One region of the Streptomyces sp. NPDC090022 genome, then DNA from elsewhere that is predicted to be linked to it. Evidence: riboswitches for the same ligand, from Rfam matches in the RefSeq annotation. Region 1 holds a riboswitch; each other region holds the start of a gene.
What was found. A riboswitch is a leader RNA that binds a small molecule or an ion and turns the genes downstream of it on or off. The one in region 1 is predicted to bind thiamine pyrophosphate.
Positions count from the first base shown of each region.

Region 1 (7,299 bases):
GGCCTTTCCGTCATCCACAGTCATCTGCTGCGCGGCGCCGCACTGATCCTCACCGACCTCTCGGTCGCCGACAGTTGCTTCTGGGATCTGTTCCGGGACGCCCGCGGAACGACCTTCGCCGGCGTCCCGTACACCTTCGACCTGCTCGACCGCGTCGGCTTCGCCGCGATGGACCTGCCCCACCTGCGCTACGTCACCCAAGCCGGCGGCCGGCTCGCGCCCGGCCGGGTCCGCCACTACGCGGCTCTCGGCCGCGCCGCCGGCTGGGAGCTGTTCGCGATGTACGGTCAGACCGAAGCGACGGCCCGGATGGCCTATCTGCCGCCCGACCTCGCGGAAACCCACCCCGAGGCAGCCGGAGTCGCGATCCCCGGCGGCTCCTTCCGGCTCCGGCCGCTGGCCGACTGGTCCGAGGAGGACACCGGGGAACTCGTCTACGCGGGTCCGAACGTCATGCTCGGCTACGCTCACTCCCCCGACGACCTCGCCCTGGGCCGGACCGTGGAGGAGCTGTACACGGGCGACATCGCGCGGCGCACCGCCGAGGGCATGTACGAGATCGTCGGCCGGCGCAGCCGGTTCGCGAAGATCCTCGGCCTGCGCATCGACCCCGCACAGGTCGAGGCGATGCTCGCACGGCGCGGCGTCACCGCCCTGTGCACCGGCGATGACACCGGGCTGTCCGTGGCCGCCGTCGCCACCGCCGGTGCCCACGCGGCCGACGCGCGGCGCATACGCAAGCTGGTGACGAGCGAGTGCGGCCTGCCGGCCCGGGCGGTCCGGGTCCACGTCCTGGCGGACCTTCCCCGTCTGTCGACGGGCAAGCCCGACTACCGGGCCGTACGCGAACTGGCCCGCCCGGCCGACGCCGCCTCATCGGCACAGGGCCCGGGCAACGACCCCGAAGACCTGTGCCTGCTCTACTCACGCGTACTCGACCGGACCGATGTGACGCGGGACAGCACCTTCGTCAGCCTGGGCGGCGACTCCCTCTCGTACGTCGAGATGTCTCTCCACCTGGAAGAGCGGCTCGGTCACCTGCCGGCCGACTGGCACACCACGCCGATCCGGGAACTCAGGCCCCCGGCGGGAGAGATCCCGGCACGCGGGCGGACACTGGAGACCAGCGTCGCCCTGCGCGCCATGGCGATCTTCTGCATCGTCGGATCGCACATCCACGTCTTCGGCATCAAGGGCGGAGCACACCTGCTCCTCGCCATCGCCGGCTACAACTTCGCCCGCTTCCACCTCACCACCGCCGACCGCGGCGAGCGCATCCGGCGCGCCTGCCTCAGCATCGCGCGGGTCGCGGTGCCGGCCATGATCTGGATCGGCTTCGTCCTCCTCCTCAACGATGACTACACCCTGGCCAACCTCGCCCTCCTCGACAGTGTCCTCGGGCCCGAGGACAGCAAGACGGGCATGCACTTCTGGTTCATCGAGGCGCTGGTCTACATCCTGATCGTCACCGTGGCCCTCCTGGCACTCCCCCTCGCGGACCGGGCGGAACGCCGATTCCCGTACGGCCTGCCCCTGACACTCGCCGCTCTCGGCCTGCTCACCCGCTACAACCTGCTCGGGCTCCCCGACCGCACCCGGATGCCCGACGCGGTCACCGTCTTCTGGCTGTTCGCGCTCGGCTGGGCGGCGGCGAAGGCCGGCACCAGGACACAGCGGATCATCGTCACGGCCGCCGCCCTGATCACGGTGCCCGGCTTCTTCCCCGGCGACCCCGGACGAGAAGCGATCATCATGGGCACGTTCGCCCTGCTCGTGTGGGTGCCGACCCTCCCCGGTCGCGAACGCGTCAATCAGGTCGCCGGTCTCCTGGCCGGCAGCTCGCTGTACATCTACCTGACCCACTGGCAGATCTTCCCCTTGATCGACGGGTTCTCCCGGCACTTGGCCTTCCTCGCCTCGCTGGTCTTCGGCGTCGCCTACGGCATCGCAGCGACCCGCGTGATGCGCGGACTGCCCTCGCTGCTCCCGCCGGGTTCACTCCGCAGACACGCCCCTGAGGGACTCCGAGTCCGGGTTCCGGTGTCCGTAGTGGAGCGGTTCCGTCGAACTCCTACGCCGACAACCTCCGTTCAAGGGCGCAGAGGTCCTTGAGCCACGGGCTGCGCCGGGGCCCGCTGCGCTGTCCCATGCCGACACCATTCACGTCGCGGTCGTCCCCGACAGCGAAGGAGGGGCACGGGGGACGTCGCCCGTGGCTTGAAGATCCCTTCGAGGAGGGCCCAGGCCGGCCCGCTCCCCCCGGGGGAGCCGGTTGGCATCGCGCCCTGCGTGCTCAGCCGATCGACCCGAGCTGGGGCACCACGTCCTGTCCCACCCGCTGTGCGAAATCGACCGGGTCCCGGTCCGGCATGACCTGCAGCTCCGTGACGCCGAGGCGGGCGTACTGCTCCGCCTGGCCGAGGAATGCCTTCGGGTCGTCCAGTGGCGGCTGCAGCGCCAGGACGGTCTTCGTGATCGCGTCGTAGTCGCGGCCCTCGTCGGCGCAGTGCGCGCGCAGGACGTCGAGCTTGTGCGCCACGTCCTGGGGGCTGGAGCCGAAAAGGTTGCACGCGTCCGCATAACGCGCGGCGAGCAGCAGCGTCTTCTTCTCGCCGCCGCCCCCAATCATGATGGGCGGGTGCGGCCGGGTCAGCGGCGCCGGCACATTGAGGGTCTCGGCCAGCCGGAAGCGCCGGCCCTCGTACGGTCCGTTGTCGTCGCTCCACATCTGCCGGCAGATCTGCAGCGTCTCCTCCAGACGTTCGAAGCGCTCGGCCACCGGCACCACCGGCACCCCGAGTCCGCGCTGCTCGCGCTCGTACCAGGATGCGCCGAGGCCCAGGCGGGCCCGACCGCCGGAGAGCACATCGAGCGTAGTGACGATCTTCGCCAGCAGGCCCGGATGCCGGTACATCACCCCCGTGACGAGCAGCCCGAGCGTCATACGCTCGGTCAGCGCCGCCACGTAGCCGAGGGTCGTGTAGCCCTCGAGCATCGGTTCATCGGCCGCGGAGGTCGGCGTCTCCATCTGAAAGTAGTGGTCCATCACGGTGAACGAAGCGAAGCCCGCTTGCTCTGCGGTTCTGGCCGTTGCGGCCAGGGTGGGAGCGATCCGTGCCGGATCGGCGGGCGTTGAGAAGTTCCAGTAATGCAGCCCCAACTTCACAAGAAGCCTCCGCAGAAAAGACGGCGGGCGGCAGCGCCGCCTCTCGCCGCCGAGCCTAAGCCGCGCCCAGCCCGTCCAGTACGCCGCCACACCTCGCCCGCCCCCACCCGGGTCACGGGATGGACATGGTCACCCGCCTGCCACACCGAGGGAGGACAGGGCCGTCGCTCCGATTGCGCCGAGCGGTGATCCACCTCGCTGCCCTCTGCTACCAGGGACAGGGCCGTGCCCACCCCGCGCAGGCGCGCCTTCGAGATCACGCTCGAACGTTCACCTGATAGCGTGGACGGGCCGCGCCGCTGAAACAACCGGCCCGTTCGCGGCTCAGCCGCGTGGGACCGCGAAGTACGTGAGCACCGCGGCGGCCGGTTCCAGGGCGGGGGCTTCGCCGGCCAGGAGCAGGATCAGCTCTTGCAAGCCCGGGTTGTGCAGTCGCGGCACGAAGCGTACCGGGCCGGAGAGGGTACGCGGACGACCTACGAAGCGGGCTCCCTGCGCCGGCATTGTCCGGATCAGGTGCTGGGGGTCGCCTTCGGGTCATCACACCCTCCGGCCTCTCAGCCCGACAGTCGCTGTCGGCCCCGGCGGACCTCATTCGCTTCCGCCAAAGTCGGCTACTCCGGTCGAGCTCCCTCGCTCGCTTCATAGGCCTACTTCTTGGTTACCCCGCAGCCAACGAGGGAAACATCCGATTTTCACTCTTTCCTCCCGCAGAAGCCGGCGCTGCCTGCCTGTGCGGCGTCGGGCCGACATCCATGCATACGGCAGCCGGGAGTCGCCAGTACGGCTGCGGATGTCAGGCATCACGCCCTACCCAGAGTCGGCCGGCCCCACGCCGAGGCCCATCCGATGAGTCGCCCCACCAGCCCCTCGTCGCCATCCCGCCCGTGGCGGGCACCGGCGATGGGCGCGGAGGCCGAGAGCGCGGGAAGCCGCCGGGTCCAATGCTGGCCGTTTGCTGACCGAACCTCGGCAGGACAGGATTGGAGTCTGCCGCGCGTCCTACCACTACGAGGAGGCCCGCCAGGCCACCCCGGCCGCGGCCCTCCGCACGAGGACCGTCCATCCGTCCGCCCCCCGGACCAGGGCAGCGACGGCTCCACGAAGGGCCGCTCCGCATCGGACGGTTCACAGCGACGTGTCACCCGACCTCGATCCCTGACCGAAGATCGTTCGACGACCGCCCAGGACACCGAGGAGCGCTCAGCCACCGGACATCGCCACTCAACTTTCTAGGTCGATCGACCTATACTGGGACGCATGATCACTGAATCGATGGACGAAGTGCGCCTGGACCCCTCCGGCCCCGTACTGATCACCGGCGGGTACGGCACCGTGGGGGCCGAGATCGCCCGGATGGTCGCCGTGGACACTCCGGTGCTGCTCACAGGGCGTTCCCCCGACAAGGGCGGGTCCCTGGCAGCTGCCCTCGGGGGCGAGGCACGCGCCTGGGACCTGGCGGACCCGACCCCCTTCCGGGCGGACGTACGGGCCGTCATCAGCTCGGTCAACGACCCTGACGACCGAGTGCTGCGCGCGACGGTGGCAGGGGGCGTCCCCTACGTCGACATCACGCGCTGGACGAGCCGGTTGCAGCGGGCCACCGCTCTCACCGCCCTGCTCCGCCCGGACTCACCCGTCCTGTTCTCCTCCGCCTGGATGGGCGGGGTGAGCAGTCTGGTCGCGGCGGCGCTCGCGGCGGACCTGGGCGGCGCCGAGCGGATCGAGATCGCCGTGCGCTGGGACACGGCTGACCGGGCCGGTGCGGATTCCGTCGAGTTCATGGACCGGCTGGGCGTGGACTTCGAGGTGGTCGAGAGGGGTGCGCGCCGGCTCGCAACGCCGCTCACGGACACACGGACCGTGGGCATCGGCGGTGCGCCGGTGCGAGTCGCGCGCATCGACACGCCGGAACAGTTCACCCTCCCCCTGACCCTCGGGGCCACCACGGCAGCCACCCGCATCGGCTTCAGCTCCCCGGCCACGACCCGCGCACTCCTCGCGCTGCGCAGGACGGGGTTCTTCCGCTGGGCATCCGGTGACCGCTGGACCCCGGTGCGCCGGGCTGTCCTCCACGCGCCCGGCGAGGGCGGCACGGCCCAGCTGCGCGTCGACGTCTCGCACCGAGGGCGCACCCGCACCATGACCGTCACCGACCCCCTCGGACAACACCACCTGACCGCGGTCGGTGCGGTGCTGGGTCTGCGCCGCGTCCTCGGCACCGACGGCTCCTCCGCCCCCCGAGGAACGGTCTTCCCCGAACAACACCCGTCCCCCGCGCAGGCGATCGGATCTCTCACGGCCCTCGGCGTCGAGCTCGCCTTCGACGAGGGAACCGACCGGGCTCACGGCGAGGTCGCCTCGTGAGCTCCAAGCCGACGCCCAAGGGCAGGCAGCGGCGCACGGCCCTGCTCGACGCGGCCGGGCGCATCCTCGCCTCGTCCGGAGGCTCCGAACTCACACTGCGGGCGGTCGCGGACGAGGCCGGCGTACGACTCGGGCACCTCCAGTACTACTTCCCGTCGCGCTCCGCCCTCCTGTCCGCTCTCCTCGACCGCGTCCTCGCCTCCTCACTGGAACGGGTCGCACTCCTCACCAGTCGCCCGGACGGCAACAGCGTCGACGCTCTCCTCGACGGCGTCCTCACCGACCACGACGACCCGGCTCTCGTAAGGCTGTTCACCGAGGTCTGGGCCATGGCCGCACACGACCCGGAGGCCGCCGCGGCCGTCCGCGCCTTCTACGATCAGTACGCCACCCATGTGGCCGACTTCCTCCGCGACCACGCCCCCGCGCTGTCCCCGGACACCGCCCGCCGACGGGCCGAGGTCTTCGTGATGCTCATGGAAGGAGCCTCCTTGTTCCGCTCCGGCGTCGCCGGGCGGCGCAGCGCAGAGACGGACGCCCATCTGCGTCACGTCCTGCTCACCTTCCTCGCGGACGAAGACCGGGACTGAGGCCATGCGGAGGGCGCGGGCTCCGCGCCCTCCGCGGCCTCGCTCCGACGGAATCACCCATGCCGGCTCCGTCCGGGCGGCGGTGACCACCGAACTCGGAGCCGGGACCGAGTTCTCGCCACAGCCATCACGCGTACCGAAGGACATCATGATGCACGACAACCGAACCCCGACGGCGGTACTCCTGCACGGCTGGCCGGTCACGACCGGTCACTGGCGACACCTGGTTCCCGCCCTCGAGGCAGCCGGTGTCGCCACGATTCCCGTCACGCTTCCCGGACTCGGCGCCACCCCCGCCCCCGACGTGAACGACTACCGCAAGGCGGCACTTGCTGAACGGGTCAGGACACGGCTGGCGCGGGAGGGCGTCACCCACTACGCAGTCGTCGGTCACGACTGGGGCGCGACGGTCGGATACCTCATGGCCTCCGCAGCGCCCGAGTCGGTCCGTGCGCTCGTCGTCGAGGAGGAGATCCTTCCCAGGGTCGACATCGAGATCCCCCCGGCCGGCCGAAGCCACTATCCGGCCTGGCACGGCCCCTTCAACCGAGCACCCGGCCTCGCCGAGCGGCTCGTACCCGGGCGGGAAGCGGCGTACTACGGTGCCTTCCTGCAACAGAGCGCCGGACCGACCGGCCTCGACGCGGACGTCCTGCACGCCTACGTCGAGGCGTACAGCGCTCCAGGCGTCCTGGACGCCGGGCTCGCCTACTACCGCACCCGGTCGGAAGACGTCGACAGCATCCGGGCACTCGCCCAACGGCCGATCTCCGCACCCGTCCTGGCGATCGGAGGCCGGCACGCGATGGGGATGGCTGTCGCAGAAGGACTGGCCGCCCTCGCGACCGACGTCACCCTCGTCTTCGAACAGTCCGGTCACTACCCGGCAGAGCAGGAACCGGAGCGTGTGAACAACGCCATCGCGCGGTTCCTCCACCAGCACCCCTGAGTCCCGGCGCCGCGCTCAGCGGCGCGTCTGGGAGTGCCTGGCGGCTCCGGAACGCGGCCTCCACCGACCCGTCGGGGTGGGTACCACGGCCTGCCGCGGACGAGGACCTGCGGGGCCGCAAGGTGGCCGACCGCTCCGGCAACGAACTCGGCAAGGTGAGCGACCTGATCATCGACGAGGAGCAGCGCAAGGTCCGTTTGCTGCTCATGGAATACGGCGGTTTCCTC
Region 1 is NZ_JBIVFN010000001.1:28,277-35,575, reverse strand. It holds gene ACIPXB_RS00150 (AMP-binding protein) at 1-2,112, shown strand, start outside; gene ACIPXB_RS00145 (LLM class F420-dependent oxidoreductase) at 2,294-3,160, opposite strand; TPP riboswitch at 3,639-3,811, opposite strand; gene ACIPXB_RS00140 (saccharopine dehydrogenase) at 4,442-5,533, shown strand; gene ACIPXB_RS00135 (TetR/AcrR family transcriptional regulator) at 5,530-6,123, shown strand; gene ACIPXB_RS00130 (alpha/beta fold hydrolase) at 6,275-7,072, shown strand; gene ACIPXB_RS00125 (PRC-barrel domain-containing protein) at 7,069-7,299, shown strand, end outside.

Region 2 (7,299 bases), on a different contig from region 1:
GATCTCTCATCCGCACGAGTCCGGGGGACCCCTGCACGCCCGTACGCGATGGCTGCTGCCGACAGCTGCCATCGCAACCCTGTTCGCAGCAGCGGGATGCACCACAACGCCCCCGTCGAACACCCCGAGTGAGCCACCGCCTTCCGCGTCGTCCTCACCCAACGCTGCGGCGGCGCCTCTGACACTGGCGCAGCTGAAGTCTGCCGCCTTCAAGAGTGGCGAAGTCCCACAGGTACGCGACGGCATCATCGAAGTGCGTGAACCCGGGCCGGAGGGCAGCGGGCCTTCCTTCGCACCAGCCTCTGTCCCCTCCTGTCAAACGCTGATTGACGTGGTCAATGCCAAGGGTTCACTCGCCCACGTCTTCCAGACCTTCAACTGGGACGACGACATCTGGGGCGGCGGCTCAACCCTCGCCTCCTATGAGAACGGCAGAGCCGAGCAGCGATTCGCTGATCTCAGGCAGTCGCTTTCCTCCTGCCGGACCTACGACGGCGAGGCTTGGGCCGGAAAGTTCACCGCCACGGTCGCCCCGGGGCCGGCTCCATCATTCGGGGACGAGGCGGTCAGCTTCACGGAGACCATCCCGCTGGGCGCCGAGCGCGGGGGAGACCGGAACGAGACGGTCGTCGTCGTCCGGACCGGCAACACCATTGCGTCCTTCACCGCGCTCAACGTGGGCGGGACCGCCTCCTTCCCGCCCGACCTCATCACCAGGCAGGTCGAGCGCCTCCGAGCAGCCCAGCAAACAGGCGCCCCCCTGTAACTACGGCCAGGGCCGAGTGCCGGCGGGAGGCCAGCGGATGAGAGGAGCCGGACGGAGGCGCATCATGAAGACATGGACGGCATCCCGGATCTCAGGGACGTCAGCGCGCCGGGCCGCGTGGCCGGACTCGACGAGGGGATCAGCACCGCGGAGCTGGCCCTCGCCGCCCGCAACCACGGCCTACCACTCGAAGCCCTGCGCTACGACACCAGCCCGCCCGGCCTCCACTACGTCCTGGTCCACTACGACATCCCCTCTGCCGACGCCGACGCGTGGCGGCTCACGGTCGGAGGACTCGTCCGCCGCCCCCTCTCCCTCGACCTGACGGCCCTGCGGGCGCGTCCGCCGGTCACCCACCGAGTCACCCTGGAGTGCGCGGGCAACGGCCGGGCCCGGCTCGCGCCCCGCCCCGTCAGCCAGCCCTGGCTCGTCGAGGCCGTCGGCACCGCCGACTGGACCGGCGTCCCGCTGGCCGACCTGCTCGCCGAGGCGGGAACCGTCGAGGGCGCCGTCGAGGCCGTATTCACCGGCGCGGACCACGGTGTCGAACGCGGCACCGAACAGGACTACCAGCGCGGCCTCCCGCTCGACATGGCGACCGATCCGGCCCAGGGCGTGCTGGTGGCGTACGCCATGAACGGCGCTCCGCTGCCGCCCCAGCACGGCCACCCGCTGCGCCTTGTCGTGCCCGGCTGGTACGGCATGGCGAGCGTCAAGTGGCTGCGTGACATCACCGTCACCGACACCCCCTTCACCGGCTTCCAGCAGGCCGTCGCCTACCGCTACCGGCAGACCCCGGACGAGCCGGGGGAGCCCGTGGAGGTCATCGCGCCTCGTGCCCTGATGATCCCGCCCGGCTTCCCCGACTTCATGTCCCGCACCCGAGTCGTCCGGCCCGGACCCGTCCCGATCGCCGGGCGCGCCTGGTCCGGGCACGGCCCGGTGGTCCGCGTGGAGGTCAGTAGCGACGGCGAGGAGAGTTGGGCCGACGCCGAGGTGACCGCCGACCCGGCACGGCCCTGGGCGTGGGCCGCGTGGCACACCAGCTGGACGGCGACGCCGGGCTCGTTCCGCCTCACCGTCCGCGCCACCGACGCCGCCGGGCACACCCAGCCGCTCGCGGCCTCCTGGAACCGCGGCGGCTTCGGCAACAACCTGGTCCAGCGGGTCGAGGTGGTCTGCCTCACGTAGGGGTGGCATGGGAGAGGGCCGTGCACTGACTGGGCGTCTGCTGTCAGCTGGATCAGCCCAACGAAAGACGAAGGCCGGCCGACGACTCCCCCCGGATGTCGTCGGCCGGCCTCGTTTGCGCAGGTCAGTCGGCCAGCGGAAGGTAGACGCGGTTGCCGGAAGCCGCGAACTCCTTCGACTTCTCCAGCATCCCGGCCTCGATCTCCTCCGCGGTGGCGTCCGCCTCGCCGCCGAACTGCTCAGTGATGCTTCTGCTGATCTTCATCGAGCAGAACTTCGGACCGCACATCGAGCAGAAGTGCGCGGTCTTGGCCGGCTCCGCCGGAAGCGTCTCGTCGTGGAACTCGCGCGCCGTGTCCGGGTCCAGGGCCAGGTTGAACTGGTCCTCCCAGCGGAACTCGAAGCGGGCGTCCGACAGCGCGTCGTCCCACTCCTGGGCCCCCGGGTGGCCCTTGGCCAGGTCGGCCGCGTGTGCCGCGATCTTGTACGTGATGACACCGGTCTTCACGTCGTCGCGGTTGGGCAGGCCCAGGTGCTCCTTGGGCGTGACGTAGCAGAGCATCGCGGTGCCCCACCAGGCGATCATCGCGGCGCCGATGCCCGAGGTGATGTGGTCGTACGCCGGGGCGACGTCCGTGGTGAGCGGGCCCAGCGTGTAGAATGGGGCCTCCTCGCAGATCTCCTGCTGGAGGTCGATGTTCTCCTTGATCTTGTGCATCGGGACGTGGCCCGGGCCCTCGATCATGGTCTGCACGTTGTGCCGCTTGGCGATCGTGTTCAGCTCGCCCAGCGTCTTGAGCTCCGCGAACTGCGCCGCGTCGTTGGCGTCCGCGATGGAGCCGGGGCGCAGGCCGTCGCCGAGGGAGTACGTGACGTCGTACGTCGCGAGGATCTCGCAGAGCTCCTCGAAGTGCGTGTAGAGGAAGTTCTCCTTGTGGTGCGCCAGGCACCACGCGGCCATGATCGAGCCGCCGCGCGAGACGATGCCGGTCTTGCGGCGGGCGGTCAGCGGCACGTACGGCAGCAGCACGCCGGCGTGGACCGTCATGTAGTCGACGCCCTGCTCGGCCTGCTCGATGACCGTGTCCTTGTAGATCTCCCAGGTCAGGTCCTCGGCGCGGCCGTCGACCTTCTCCAGGGCCTGGTAGAGGGGCACGGTGCCGATCGGGACGGGGGAGTTGCGCAGCACCCACTCGCGCGTGGTGTGGATGTTGCGGCCGGTGGAGAGGTCCATGACCGTGTCGGCGCCCCACTTGGTCGCCCAGGTCATCTTGTCGACCTCCTCCTCGATGGAGGAGGTGACCGCGGAGTTGCCGATGTTGGCGTTGACCTTCACCAGGAAGCGCTTGCCGATGATCATCGGCTCGATCTCGGGGTGGTTCACGTTCGCCGGGAGCACGGCGCGGCCCGCGGCGATCTCCTCGCGGACGACCTCGGGGGAGACGTTCTCGCGGATCGCGACGTACTCCATCTCCGGGGTGATCTCGCCGCGGCGGGCGTACGCGAGCTGCGTGACGGCGGCCCCGCCCCGGCCCCGGCGGGGCTGGCGCGGGCGGCCGGGGAAGACCGCGTCGAGGTTCTTGAGGCCGCCGCGGGGCGAGGTGTGCTTGATGCCGTCGTCCTCGGGGCGCACGGGGCGTCCCGCGTACTCCTCGGTGTCGCCGCGGCCGATGATCCAGTTCTCGCGCAGGGGCGCGAGGCCGCGGCGGACGTCCGTCTCGATCTGCGGGTCGGTGTACGGACCGGACGTGTCGTAGAGCGTCACGTCCTTGCCGTTGGTGAGGTGGACCTGGCGTACCGGCACCCGGATGTCGGGGCGGGAGCCCGCGACGTACCCCTTGTGCCAGCCCGGCTGGCGCTGTTCCCCGCCGGTGCCGTCCTGGCTGACGGCAGGCGTCGTTGCGTCCTGAATGGTCATGAGACCTATCTCCCTACGCCGGCATTACCCGGTAACAGGTTCGGCGGTCGGCGCAGCCTCCTCCCGTACGCATACATGTGATGCGCGTACGGTGATCAGCGCCCTCTCAGCCCGGTGCTCCGAGCTCCCGCGTTGTGCAAAGGTGCCCCCACGCTAGCGTCCTGTGTGGCGTGCTGAACAGTGGGCCCTCTCATCTCTTGCGATGATCTGCCTGTGACATCCTCCCCGCAGCCCCCCACCGAGCCCGGCCGACCCACCGACCCCAGCAGTCACAGCCACGGGCACGGCAACCGGCACGGCAACGGACACAGCCATGGGCACAGCCATGGGCACGGGCCGGCCGCCCCGGTCTCGAAGCACCTGCGCAAGGTCATCGCGGCGGTACTGATCCCGTTCGCCGTCGCTGTCTTCGTGGGCATGGCGATGCTCTGGCCCGGCGGTGCCCCGGGACACGAGCGCACCGGGGTGGGCTTCGACCGGCAGACCCAGCAGGCCAAGGTCGTCGCGCTGGAGAATGTCGACTGCAAATCGGTGAACGCCGCACAGGTGCCGTCGACGGCCAACCCCACCACCCCCCAGGGGCGCGAGGCGCAGGCGGCCCGGACCGGCGAGTGCAAGAAGGCGACCATCGAGGTCGGCACCGGTCCCGACAAGGGGCGGACCTTCGTCGAGATCGTGCAGCCGGGCGCACCGCGGCAGTTGGAGAACGGGCAGGAGGTCGTCGTCGCCTACGCGCCGGACGCGCCGCAGGACCTGCAGTACTCCGTCATCGACGTGAACCGGAAGTTCCCGATCGCGCTGCTGGCCGGCGTCTTCGCCCTGGTCGTGGTGGTGGTCGGCCGGATGCGCGGGTTCTTCGCGCTCGTCGCGCTCGCGGTCAGCTTCGCGATCCTGACGATGTTCATCCTCCCCGCCATCCTGCAGGGCTCGAATCCGCTGCTGGTGGCGGTGATCGGGGCCAGCGCGATCATGCTGATCGGGCTCTACATGTGCCACGGGCTGACCGCCCGGACCTCGGTGGCGGTCCTGGGCACGCTCGTCTCGCTCCTGCTGATCGGGGTCATGGGCTCGGTCCTCATCGACTGGGCGTTCCTGTCGGGCAACACCGACGACAACACCGGGCTGATCCACGGGCTGTACCCGGACATCGACATGAGCGGTCTGCTGCTCGCCGGCGTCATCATCGGATCGCTGGGTGTGCTCGACGACGTGACGGTCACCCAGACCTCGGCGGTGTGGGAGCTGCACCAGGCCGACCCGGAGATGGGGCCGCGCGCGGTGTACCGGGCGGCGATCCGGATCGGCCGCGACCACATCGCGTCGGTGGTCAACACCCTGGTGCTGGCGTACGCGGGCGCCGCGCTGCCGCTGCTGCTGCTGTTCTCGATCGCGAACAGCAGCGTGGGGGCGGTGGCCAACAGCGAGCTGATCGCGGAGGAGATCGTACGGACCCTGGTCGGCTCGATCGGGCTCGTGGCCTCGGTGCCGGTGACGACGGCACTGGCCGCGCTGGTGGTGTCGGCCGACCGGCCGGCATCCGCGGCCACCGGTGCCGGCGGCCGGGCGCCCGCCGCACCGGGCCGCGGCGGGCGGGGCCGCAGGCGCAAGCGCTGACGCCGGCCGCGCACACGCGGCGGCTCAGCCCGCGTTCTGCTCGTTCTGCCGTGCCTCGGCCAGGATCTTGCCGAGCGCTTCGTCGAGGTTCTCCTCGAAGTCACCCAGCGTGCGCTCCTGACCGAGCGGAACCAGCCGGTCGGTCCGGTCCAGGAAGGCCACCAGCGGCGCCGCGCCGGCCCGGAACAGCGCCCGGTCGCCACCGACCTGGAGCCGGATGTGGACGTCGGAGAGCTCGTCGGGGTCGGTGGGGGCGATGTGCACGTCCCCGTCGCCACAGGGCTTGTTGATCCCGTCGAGGAGGAGCTCCCGGCCGAACGCCCAGGTCACCGGGGCGTCTCCGGGAAGGTGGAAGGTCAGGCGGACCGCGTAGGGATCACCGGCGTCGTACCGGAGCTCCACCGGGATGCGGAACGCGAGCTCCTCGGAAACGAGGAAGCTCATCATGACCTCTGCCTGTACCGACTCGCGCATTTCCTACCCCGCAGTGTTGGAAGTGGCCAGGAATGGTCCCCCAAGGCCCTCTTGACAAGGGTGGTGGAAGCGCTAGCAGATCACAAGGAGTGAGTTTTCAGATACTGATAGAGAAGGAGAGGGTGCTCAACAGCGCGCCTACTTCACTCCGCAGCCGCCCAACCGCATAGAGCAATCGGTCTTGTTGGTGCAAGGGGAGCGAAATGGCCATGGTCGCGGCGATGTCACCCGCTGTAATCGGGATGGCGGCGCACACCGTTCCGAGGGCGTACTCCTGACGCTCGATCACCGGCTGCATGAGCCGCATCGAGCCGATGCGCTGCTCCAGCGCGCGCATGTCCCGCACCGTGTACGGGGTGAGCGCGTCGACCGGGTGCCGGTCGTAGTAGTCCCGGCGGGCGTCCTCGTCGAGCTGGCCGAGCAGGCACTGCCCGATGGCGTGCGCGTGGCCCGTCCTGCGGAAGTCGGCCCACTCCTGGCAGGCGGGGTTGTCGGGAGTGTCCGAGACCCCCACGATCTCGATCTCGCCTTCGCGGTAGACCGCGAAGTAGACGGGCGCCCCGACGGTGTCGCGGAAGTGGGCGAGCGAGTCGAGGATCATGCTGCGACGTTTCTGCTGCAATCCACCACCGGCCAGCCGCTCGGCGGCGTCGCCGAGAACGAAGACTCCGCTCTCGCGCCGCAGATAGCCCTCGTGGGTCAGGGTGCGCAGCAGGTGGTACGCGGTGGGTAGCGGGAGCCCGGCCTCGCGCGCGAGCTGCTTGGCCGGGGCTCCCTCGCTATGGGATCCCACCGCTTCCAGCAGTCTCAGCGCCCTCTGCACCGAACCGATCAGAGTCGGCACACCGGCATTGTGAACCGCTGCCAAAGCTCACCCCCAGGCGTGGCGGCGGGCCTCGCGGGCCCGTCCTGCGGGGGCCGCCCCCGCGCGTCCGCGTCTCCTGGGCGTCGTAACTCGGCAGCTGTCCGCATCACCGCTGGTCAGCGCGGTTCATCGGGGGCTGCGCCCAGGGACGGCACGGGTCGTCACTCTATCCACCGCATGCCTGGGCCCGAGAGGTTTCCCGGGCCACGTTCCCCCAGGTGGGTTAACCGCTGTGCGGACTACCAGCCACTCCCCGAGGACTTGGCGGAGCCCCCGCCGGTGAAGCGCTTCACGACGAAGATCAGGCCGGCGACGAGGGCGACGAACAGCAGTGCCTTGAAGACGAAACCGACCAGCGCGGTGATGAGGCCACCGAAGACGAAGAGGGCCAGCAGCGGAACCGCCACCCACTTCACCCACCAGGGCATGCCTGCGAATATCTCCCGGATGCCGTTCATGGCCTCAACCTCT
Region 2 is NZ_JBIVFN010000002.1:129,188-136,486, forward strand. It holds gene ACIPXB_RS05045 (hypothetical protein) at 332-766, shown strand; gene ACIPXB_RS05050 (sulfite oxidase) at 839-1,957, shown strand; gene thiC (phosphomethylpyrimidine synthase ThiC) at 2,082-3,875, opposite strand; TPP riboswitch at 3,869-4,016, opposite strand; gene ACIPXB_RS05060 (YibE/F family protein) at 4,089-5,489, shown strand; gene ACIPXB_RS05065 (SsgA family sporulation/cell division regulator) at 5,514-5,963, opposite strand; gene ACIPXB_RS05070 (IclR family transcriptional regulator) at 6,061-6,798, opposite strand; gene ACIPXB_RS05075 (DUF5326 family protein) at 7,068-7,277, opposite strand.
Region 2: another riboswitch for thiamine pyrophosphate. It lies ahead of thiC (phosphomethylpyrimidine synthase ThiC); the one in region 1 lies ahead of ACIPXB_RS00145 (LLM class F420-dependent oxidoreductase).

Region 3 (7,299 bases), on a different contig from region 1:
GCGGGCTGGCTCGCCGTACCCGCCCTGCGCGCCGGTGGCGGGGCGCCGCCCCCGCTCGGCCCGCTGACCGTCCCGGCCGCCGTCCTGGTGGCGCTGTGCGCGGCCGCGACCCTGCTGACCTCGGCGGTCGAGGCCCGCCAGGCCCGGTCCGCGGCCCGCGCGGCCCTGCTGGACCTCGGGACGCCCGGCAGGGTGCTGCGCACCGCGGCGACCCTGCGGGCCACGGCCCTGTTCGTCGTGTGCGCGCCGCTGAGCTGGGCCGTCGCCCAGCTGACGGCGGTCGCGCTGACCCGCTGACCCGCCGCGCGGGAAGCTGTTGAGTCAACGAGGCAACGCGACGGCCCGTTCCTGCGTCTGGCAGAGGTACCGCACAACCTGCCAGACGTGAACGGAGCCCTCGGTGCTCATAGGCCTGCTTACCGCCATCGCGGCGTCCATCTGCTACGGCACGGGGTCCGTGCTGCAAGCCGTGGGCTCGCGCCGGGCCGCCCGCTCGACCCCGGCCGACGCCGGGGTGACCCAGCACGGCGGGCCCAACCTGGCGTCCACCGCGAAGGCGGCGATGACCTGGGAGTTCATCGTCGGCACCATCCTCGACTTCGTGGGCTTCGGACTGGGCGCGCTGGCCGCGCGGCTGCTGCCGCTGTTCCTGTCCCAGACCGTCATCAGCGCGAACCTCGTCGTCACGGCGGTCCTGAGCGTGAAGATGCTCGGCATCAGGCTCACGCGCAAGGAGTGGACCTCGATCGGCGTCGTCTGCGGAGCGCTGGTGCTGCTGGCCAGCGCCGCCGGCCACGAGGGCAGCGGTTCGACCCCGGTCTCCACGCACTGGTGGCTGCTGGCGGTCACCCTCGTGATCATCGTGGGCGGCACCGTCGCGGTCCGGCTGCTGGGCGCCCGCGCCGCGATCCTGGCCGGTCTGCTCTCGGGCCTCGGCTTCGGCGCGCTGGGCGTCGGCGTCCGCATCCTCGACGGCGTCGACCCGTTCGACCTGGGCACCCTCGTCTCCGACCCGGCCCTGTACGCCATCCTGGTGGCCGGCTTCGGCGGCATGTACCTGCACACGGTCGCCCTGCAGATCGGCTCGGTCAACGGCGCGACCGCCGCGCTGGTCGTCGGCGAGACGGTGCTGCCCGGCGCGATCGGCGTCCTGTGGCTGGGCGACGCCTCCCGCGCCGGCTTCGCCTGGCTGGCCGTCCTCGGCTTCGTCCTGGCGGTGGCGGGCGCGGTGGCCGTCGCCTGGTACGGCAAGCACAACGCCGCCGAGGAAGAGCGGACGCCGGCCCCCGTACCCGTCGGCTAGGCCGACTCCGCCTCCGCCCCCGCCGGCAGGACCACGACCTGGTCCGGCGCGAAGCGGACCGCGACCGGGTCGCCGGCCTCCGGCGCCCGGGCGAGGTCGCACTCCGCCTCGAGCACCGGGCCGTCGGCCGGCCGCAGCGTCAGGGTGACGTGACCGCCCCGGAAGGTGCGGGCCTGCACCACGCAGTCCAGGCCCGAGGAACCCAGGCCCGAGGAGTCCAGCGTGACGCCCGCGGGGCGGACCAGCAGCCGGTGTTCGCCCTGCGGCGAGCCGGGCGGGACCGGGATCCGCCCCCACGGGGTGGTGGCGGCCGTCCCGGAGACGGTGGCCGGGACCACGTTCTCGAAGCCCAGGAACCGGGCCACGAACTCCGAAGCCGGCCGCCGCCAGACCTCCAGCGGCGTGCCCGCCTGCGCGATGTGCCCGTCGCGCATCACCACCACCCGGTCGGCCAGTGCGAAGGCCTCGCCCTGGTCGTGGGTGACGGCCAGCACGGTCGTCCCGAGCCGGGAGAACAGCGCGCGCAGTTCGACGACGAGCCGTTCGCGCAGGCTCCGGTCGAGCTGGCCGAGCGGCTCGTCGAGCATCAGCAGCCGCGGCGAGGGGGCCAGCGCGCGGGCCAGCGCGACCCGCTGCTGTTCGCCCCCGGACAGGGAGGCGACGGGCCGGCGCTCGGCGCCCGGGAGGCCCACCAGCTCCAGCAGTCCGGCCACCTGGCTCTCCGACGCGCTCCGCGCGAGCCCCCGCATGCGCAGGCCGAACGCCACGTTGCGGCCGACGTCACGGTGCGGGAAGAGCTGGTGGTCCTGGAACATCAGGCCCACGCCCCGCCGGTGCACGGGCACGGCGGCCTGGTCGGCGCCGCCGAGCAGGACCCGCCCGGACGCGACCGGCTGCAGGCCGGCGATCACCCGCAGGAGCGTGGACTTGCCGCTTCCGCTGGGCCCGAGCACGCACACGATCTCGTGCTCGGCGACGTCGAGCGAGACCGCTTCGACGACCGCCCGCTCGCCGAAGCGGACCGTCACCGCGTCCAGGGCCAGCAACGGCGTGGCACTCATCAGAACTCTCCCGAGGTCGTGGCGGGTCGCAGCCGCTCCAGCGCCAGCAGGGACACCGCGCACACCAGCATCAATATCGTGCTCAGGGCCATCGCCTGTCCGTAGTTGAGCTCCCCCGCCCGCCCCAGCAGCCGGGCGACGGCCACCGGCAGGGTGGGAGCGTCGGGCCGGGCGATGAAGACGGTCGCGCCGAACTCGCCGAGCGAGACCGCGAAGGCGAACCCGGCCGCGATCAGCAGCGCCCGCCGCACCAGCGGCAGGTCCACCTCCCGCCAGGCCCGCCACGGGGAGGCGCCGAGCACCGCCGCGGCCTCCCGCAGCCGGGCGTCCACGGCCCGCAGCACGGGCAGCATGGTCCGTACGACGAACGGCACGCCGACCAGGGCCTGGGCCAGCGGCACCAGGATCCACGAGGTCCGCAGGTCCAGCGGCGGCTCGTCCAGCGTGATCAGGAAACCGAAGCCGACGGTCACCGCGGACACGCCCAGCGGGAGCATCAGCAGCGCGTCGAAGCCGCGGACGAACGGGCCCGCGATGGGGGTGCCCCCGCTCGAGCGAGGCCGAGCGTGGGGGAGGGTCAGGGCGGCGGCCGCGAGCCCGCCGATCAGCAGGGCGATCACGGTGGCGGCCAGGGCGTACCGCAGGGAGTTCCCGATCGCCTCCAGCGGCGGTACGAGGAAGGTCCCGCCGCCCGCGCCCGCGTCCCCCAGCGCCCGGTAGAAGCCGAGGCCGTAGCCGCCGGGGGTGTCGAAGGAGCGCTCGACGAGCACGGCCAGCGGCGCCACGATCAGCACCGCGATGGTCGCCAGCACCCCGCCGAGCAGGGTGCGCTGCGCCCAGCCGTGCGGCCGGTGGGCGGTCCGGGCGGGGTCCACCAGCCGCAGCGCCCGCTCGCGCCGGCGCACGGTCCAGGCGTGCAGGGCGAGGATCGCGCCGATCGCCGCGAACTGCACCATCGTCAGCACGGCCGCCGTCGACAGGTCCAGGAGCTGCGCGGTCTGCCGGTAGACCTCCACCTCGAGGGTGGCGTACGCGGGGCCGCCCAGGATCAGGACGACGCCGAAGGAGCTGAAGGTGAAGAGGAACACCATCAGCGAGGCGGCGGCGACCGACGGGGCCAGCGCGGGCAGCGTCACGCGCCGCCAGGCGGCGAACCGGCCGGCGCCCAGCACCCGCGCGGCCTCCTCCTGGCGCGGGTCGAGCTGCGCCCACAGGCCGCCGACCGTGCGGACGACGACGGCGTAGTTGAAGAAGACGTGCGCGAGGAGGATCGCCCACACGGTGGTGTCGAGGCGGACGCCCACCGTCTCGTCCAGCAGACCGCCGCGGCCGAGCAGGGCGAGGAAGGCGGAGCCCACCACCACGGTCGGCAGGACGAAGGGAACGGTCACCACGGCCCGCAGCACCTGCTTGCCGGGGAACTCGAAGCGCGCGAAGACGTAGGCGCCGGGAAGCGCGATCAGCAGGGTGAGCGCGGTGGAGACGAACGCCTGCCAGGTGGTGAACCACAGCACGTCGGCGATGTCGGGGCGGCCCAGCACCTCGCCGAAGCGGCCGAACTGCCATCCGGCATCGGTCCTGAGGCCCCGCCCGACGATGGCCGCCACGGGGTAGGCGAAGAAGAGCGCGAAGAAGGCGAGGGGCAGCGCCAGCAGGGCGAGCCGGACGAGCGTCGCCCGGGTCCCCTCGCCCGGTGCCGCGCCGGGACGCGGCGCGGCGCCCCCAGGCGCCGCGCCCGTTCTCCCGCCCTTGCCGCCGCCTACTTCACGACGGTCGAGGTCCATGCCTTGACCCACTGCTCACGGTTCTTGGCGATCGCTTCCGGAGTGACGGTCTCCGGCTTGTCGATGACCACACCGTGCCGGGTGAACAGCTCCGGCAGCGCGGCGTCCGTCGTCACGGGGTTGACGAACATCTGCAGCGGCATGTCCTCCTGGAACTTCTTGCTGATCAGGAAGTCCACGAGCGCCTTGCCGCCCTCTTCGTTCCTGCCGCCCTTGAGCAGCCCCGCGAACTCGATCTGGCGGAAGCAGGTGCCGGTGGCGACGCCCGTCGGGGCCTCGGCCGGCCGGGGCTCGCCGTACAGCACCTCGACCGGCGGGCTGGAGGCGTAGGAGACGACCAGCGGACGGTCGCCCTTGGCCTTCTTGCCGCCGGCGGAGCCGGAGAAGCGCTCGTTGTAGGCCTGCTCCCAGCCGTCGACGACCTCGACACCGTTGGCCTTCAGCTTGGCCCAGTAGTCCTTCCAGCCCTCCTCCCCGTACTTGCCGACGGAGGCGAGCAGGAAGCCGAGGCCGGGCGAGGAGGTCGCCGCGTTCTCGGTGACCAGCAGGTTCTTGTACTCGGGCTTGATCAGGTCGTCGAGGGTCTGCGGCGGGACGAGCTTCTTCTCGGCGAAGTACGCCTTGTCGTAGTTGACGCAGATGTCGCCGGAGTCGACGGGGGTGACCCGGTGCTCCTTGTCGAGCACGTACTCGGGCTTCACCCGGTCCAGGCCCTTGGCCTCGTACGGCGTGAAGATGCCGTTGTCGAGGGCGCGGCTGAGCAGGGTGTTGTCCACGCCGAAGAAGACGTCGCCGCGCGGCGAGCCCTTGGTGAGGATCTCCTGGTTGAGCGCGGCGCCCGCGTCACCGGACTTCAGCACCTTGACGGTGTAGCCGCTCTGCTGCTCGAACTCCTTGAGGACCGTGTCGGTCACGTTGAAGGAGTCGTGCGAGACGAGCGTGACGGTCCTGGACTTCGGCGAGCCGCTCGTGGCCGTGCCCTTGTCCTTGTCCTTGGCGTCCCCGCCGCCGCACGCGGCGAGCGTGCTGACGCCCAGGGCCGCGGCGAGCGCGGCGCCCGCCATTCTCTTGGTGGTGCTCACTGGTGTATTCCTCCTGGGATGTCCAGGAGAAGACGCGGCCCTGCCCGGCGTCGGTGGAGCGGTCGCCGGGCAGGGCGCAACAGCATGAGTGGTGACCGAACTTCCTACCCCGAATGACCGGGGCGAGGTTCAGAGGGTCTGCGGATGACGGTTCCCGCACTCTCAGCGCTGTGGCGCTCCCCTGTCGGAATATGAAATTGGTTCGGCCACAGGGTACCCCGTGGCCGAATCCCGCCGGAGGGAGCCGGAAGCTAGCGCTCCGAGGCGGCCAGCTGGCCGCAGGCGCCGTCGATCTCCTGGCCGCGGGTGTCCCGTACGGTCACGGGCACGCCGTGCCGGGCGATGGCCTCCACGAAGGCCCGCTCGTCCTCGGGCCGCGAGGCGGTCCACTTCGAGCCCGGCGTGGGGTTCAGCGGGATCAGGTTGACGTGGACACGCTTGCCTTTGAGCAGCTTGCCCAGCAGGTCGCCGCGCCAGGCCTGGTCGTTGATGTCGCGGATCAGGGCGTACTCGATGGAGATCCGGCGGCCGGACTTCTCGGCGTACTCCCAGGCCGCGTCGAGAACCTCGCGGACCTTCCAGCGGGTGTTCACCGGGACCAGGGTGTCGCGCAGCTCGTCGTCCGGGGCGTGCAGCGAGACCGCGAGGCGGCACTTGAATCCCTCGTCGGCGAAGCGCAGCATCGCCGGGACCAGACCGACGGTGGAGACCGTGATGCCGCGCTGGGAGAGGCCCAGACCGTCGGGCTCGGGGTCGGTCAGGCGGCGGATGGCGCCGACGACCCGCTTGTAGTTGGCCAGCGGCTCGCCCATGCCCATGAAGACGATGTTGGACAGCCGCGCGGGTCCGCCGGGGACCTCGCCGTCGCGCAGGGCCCGCATGCCGTCGACGATCTGGTGCACGATCTCGGCGGTGGACAGGTTGCGGTCCAGGCCGGCCTGGCCGGTGGCGCAGAACGGGCAGTTCATGCCGCAGCCGGCCTGCGAGGAGATGCACATGGTGACCCGGTCGGGGTAACGCATCAGGACCGACTCGACGAGCGTGCCGTCGTGCAGCTTCCACAGGGTCTTGCGGGTGGTGTCGTCGTCGCAGGAGATGTGCCGTACGACCGACATCAGGTCGGGCAGCAGCTCCTGCTGGAGCTTCTCGCGCGAGCCGGCCGGGATGTCGGTCCACTCGGCCGGGTCGTGCGCGTACCGCGCGAAGTAGTGCTGGGAGAGCTGCTTGGCCCGGAACGGCTTCTCCCCGATCGCGGCGACCGCCTCCCGGCGCTCGGCGGGGGTGAGGTCGGCCAGGTGCCGCGGGGGCTTCTTGGCTCCGCGAGGGGCGACGAAGGTGAGCTCTCCCGGTGCGGGGCGGGCCATGGCAGGTACTCCTCGTAAGACGAAAGGCGCGCCGCAGAAGCAGCGCGCCCTTCCAGGGTAACGGCTGGGACCCGCACGGGTCCCTGATCAGCCTGCGACCATGATCAACTGGTGCCGACGAAGGCCGCCAGCAGCAGCCACACCACCGGTGCCGTCGGCAGCAGGGAGTCCAGGCGGTCCATGATGCCCCCGTGACCCGGGAGCAGGGTGCCCATGTCCTTGATGCCCAGGTCCCGCTTGATCATCGACTCGCCGAGGTCGCCGAGCGTGGCGCTCACGGCGACCGCGAGCCCCAGCAGCAGACCCTGCCACCAGCTGCCGCCGTCGACCAGGAACTCCATGCACAGCGCGCCGGCCGCCATGGCGAAGGCGACGGCGCCGAGCAGGCCCTCGCGGGTCTTGCCGGGGCTGATGCGCGGGGCGAGCTTGTGCTTGCCGAAGCGCCAGCCGACCGCGTAGGCGCCGGTGTCGCTGACCACGGTGAGCACCAGGAAGGTGACCACCCGCTGCGGACCGTCGTCCGCGGTGAGCATCATCGCCACGAAGGTCGCCAGGAACGGCACGTAGAACGCGGCGAAGACACCGGCCGTGACGTCCTTGAGGTAGTCCTCCGGCGGCTCGGTCATCCGCCATACGAGCACCGCGAGCGCCGTGAGGGCCATGGCCACCCACGCGCCCTCGGCCCCGCGGACGTATCCGGCGATG
Region 3 is NZ_JBIVFN010000021.1:84,714-92,012, forward strand. It holds gene ACIPXB_RS28605 (hypothetical protein) at 1-297, shown strand, start outside; gene ACIPXB_RS28610 (hypothetical protein) at 401-1,303, shown strand; gene ACIPXB_RS28615 (ABC transporter ATP-binding protein) at 1,300-2,349, opposite strand; gene ACIPXB_RS28620 (ABC transporter permease) at 2,364-4,016, opposite strand; gene ACIPXB_RS28625 (thiamine ABC transporter substrate binding subunit) at 4,124-5,230, opposite strand; TPP riboswitch at 5,314-5,423, opposite strand; gene rlmN (23S rRNA (adenine(2503)-C(2))-methyltransferase RlmN) at 5,482-6,594, opposite strand; gene ACIPXB_RS28635 (phosphatidate cytidylyltransferase) at 6,699-7,299, opposite strand, start outside.
Region 3: another riboswitch for thiamine pyrophosphate. It lies ahead of ACIPXB_RS28625 (thiamine ABC transporter substrate binding subunit); the one in region 1 lies ahead of ACIPXB_RS00145 (LLM class F420-dependent oxidoreductase).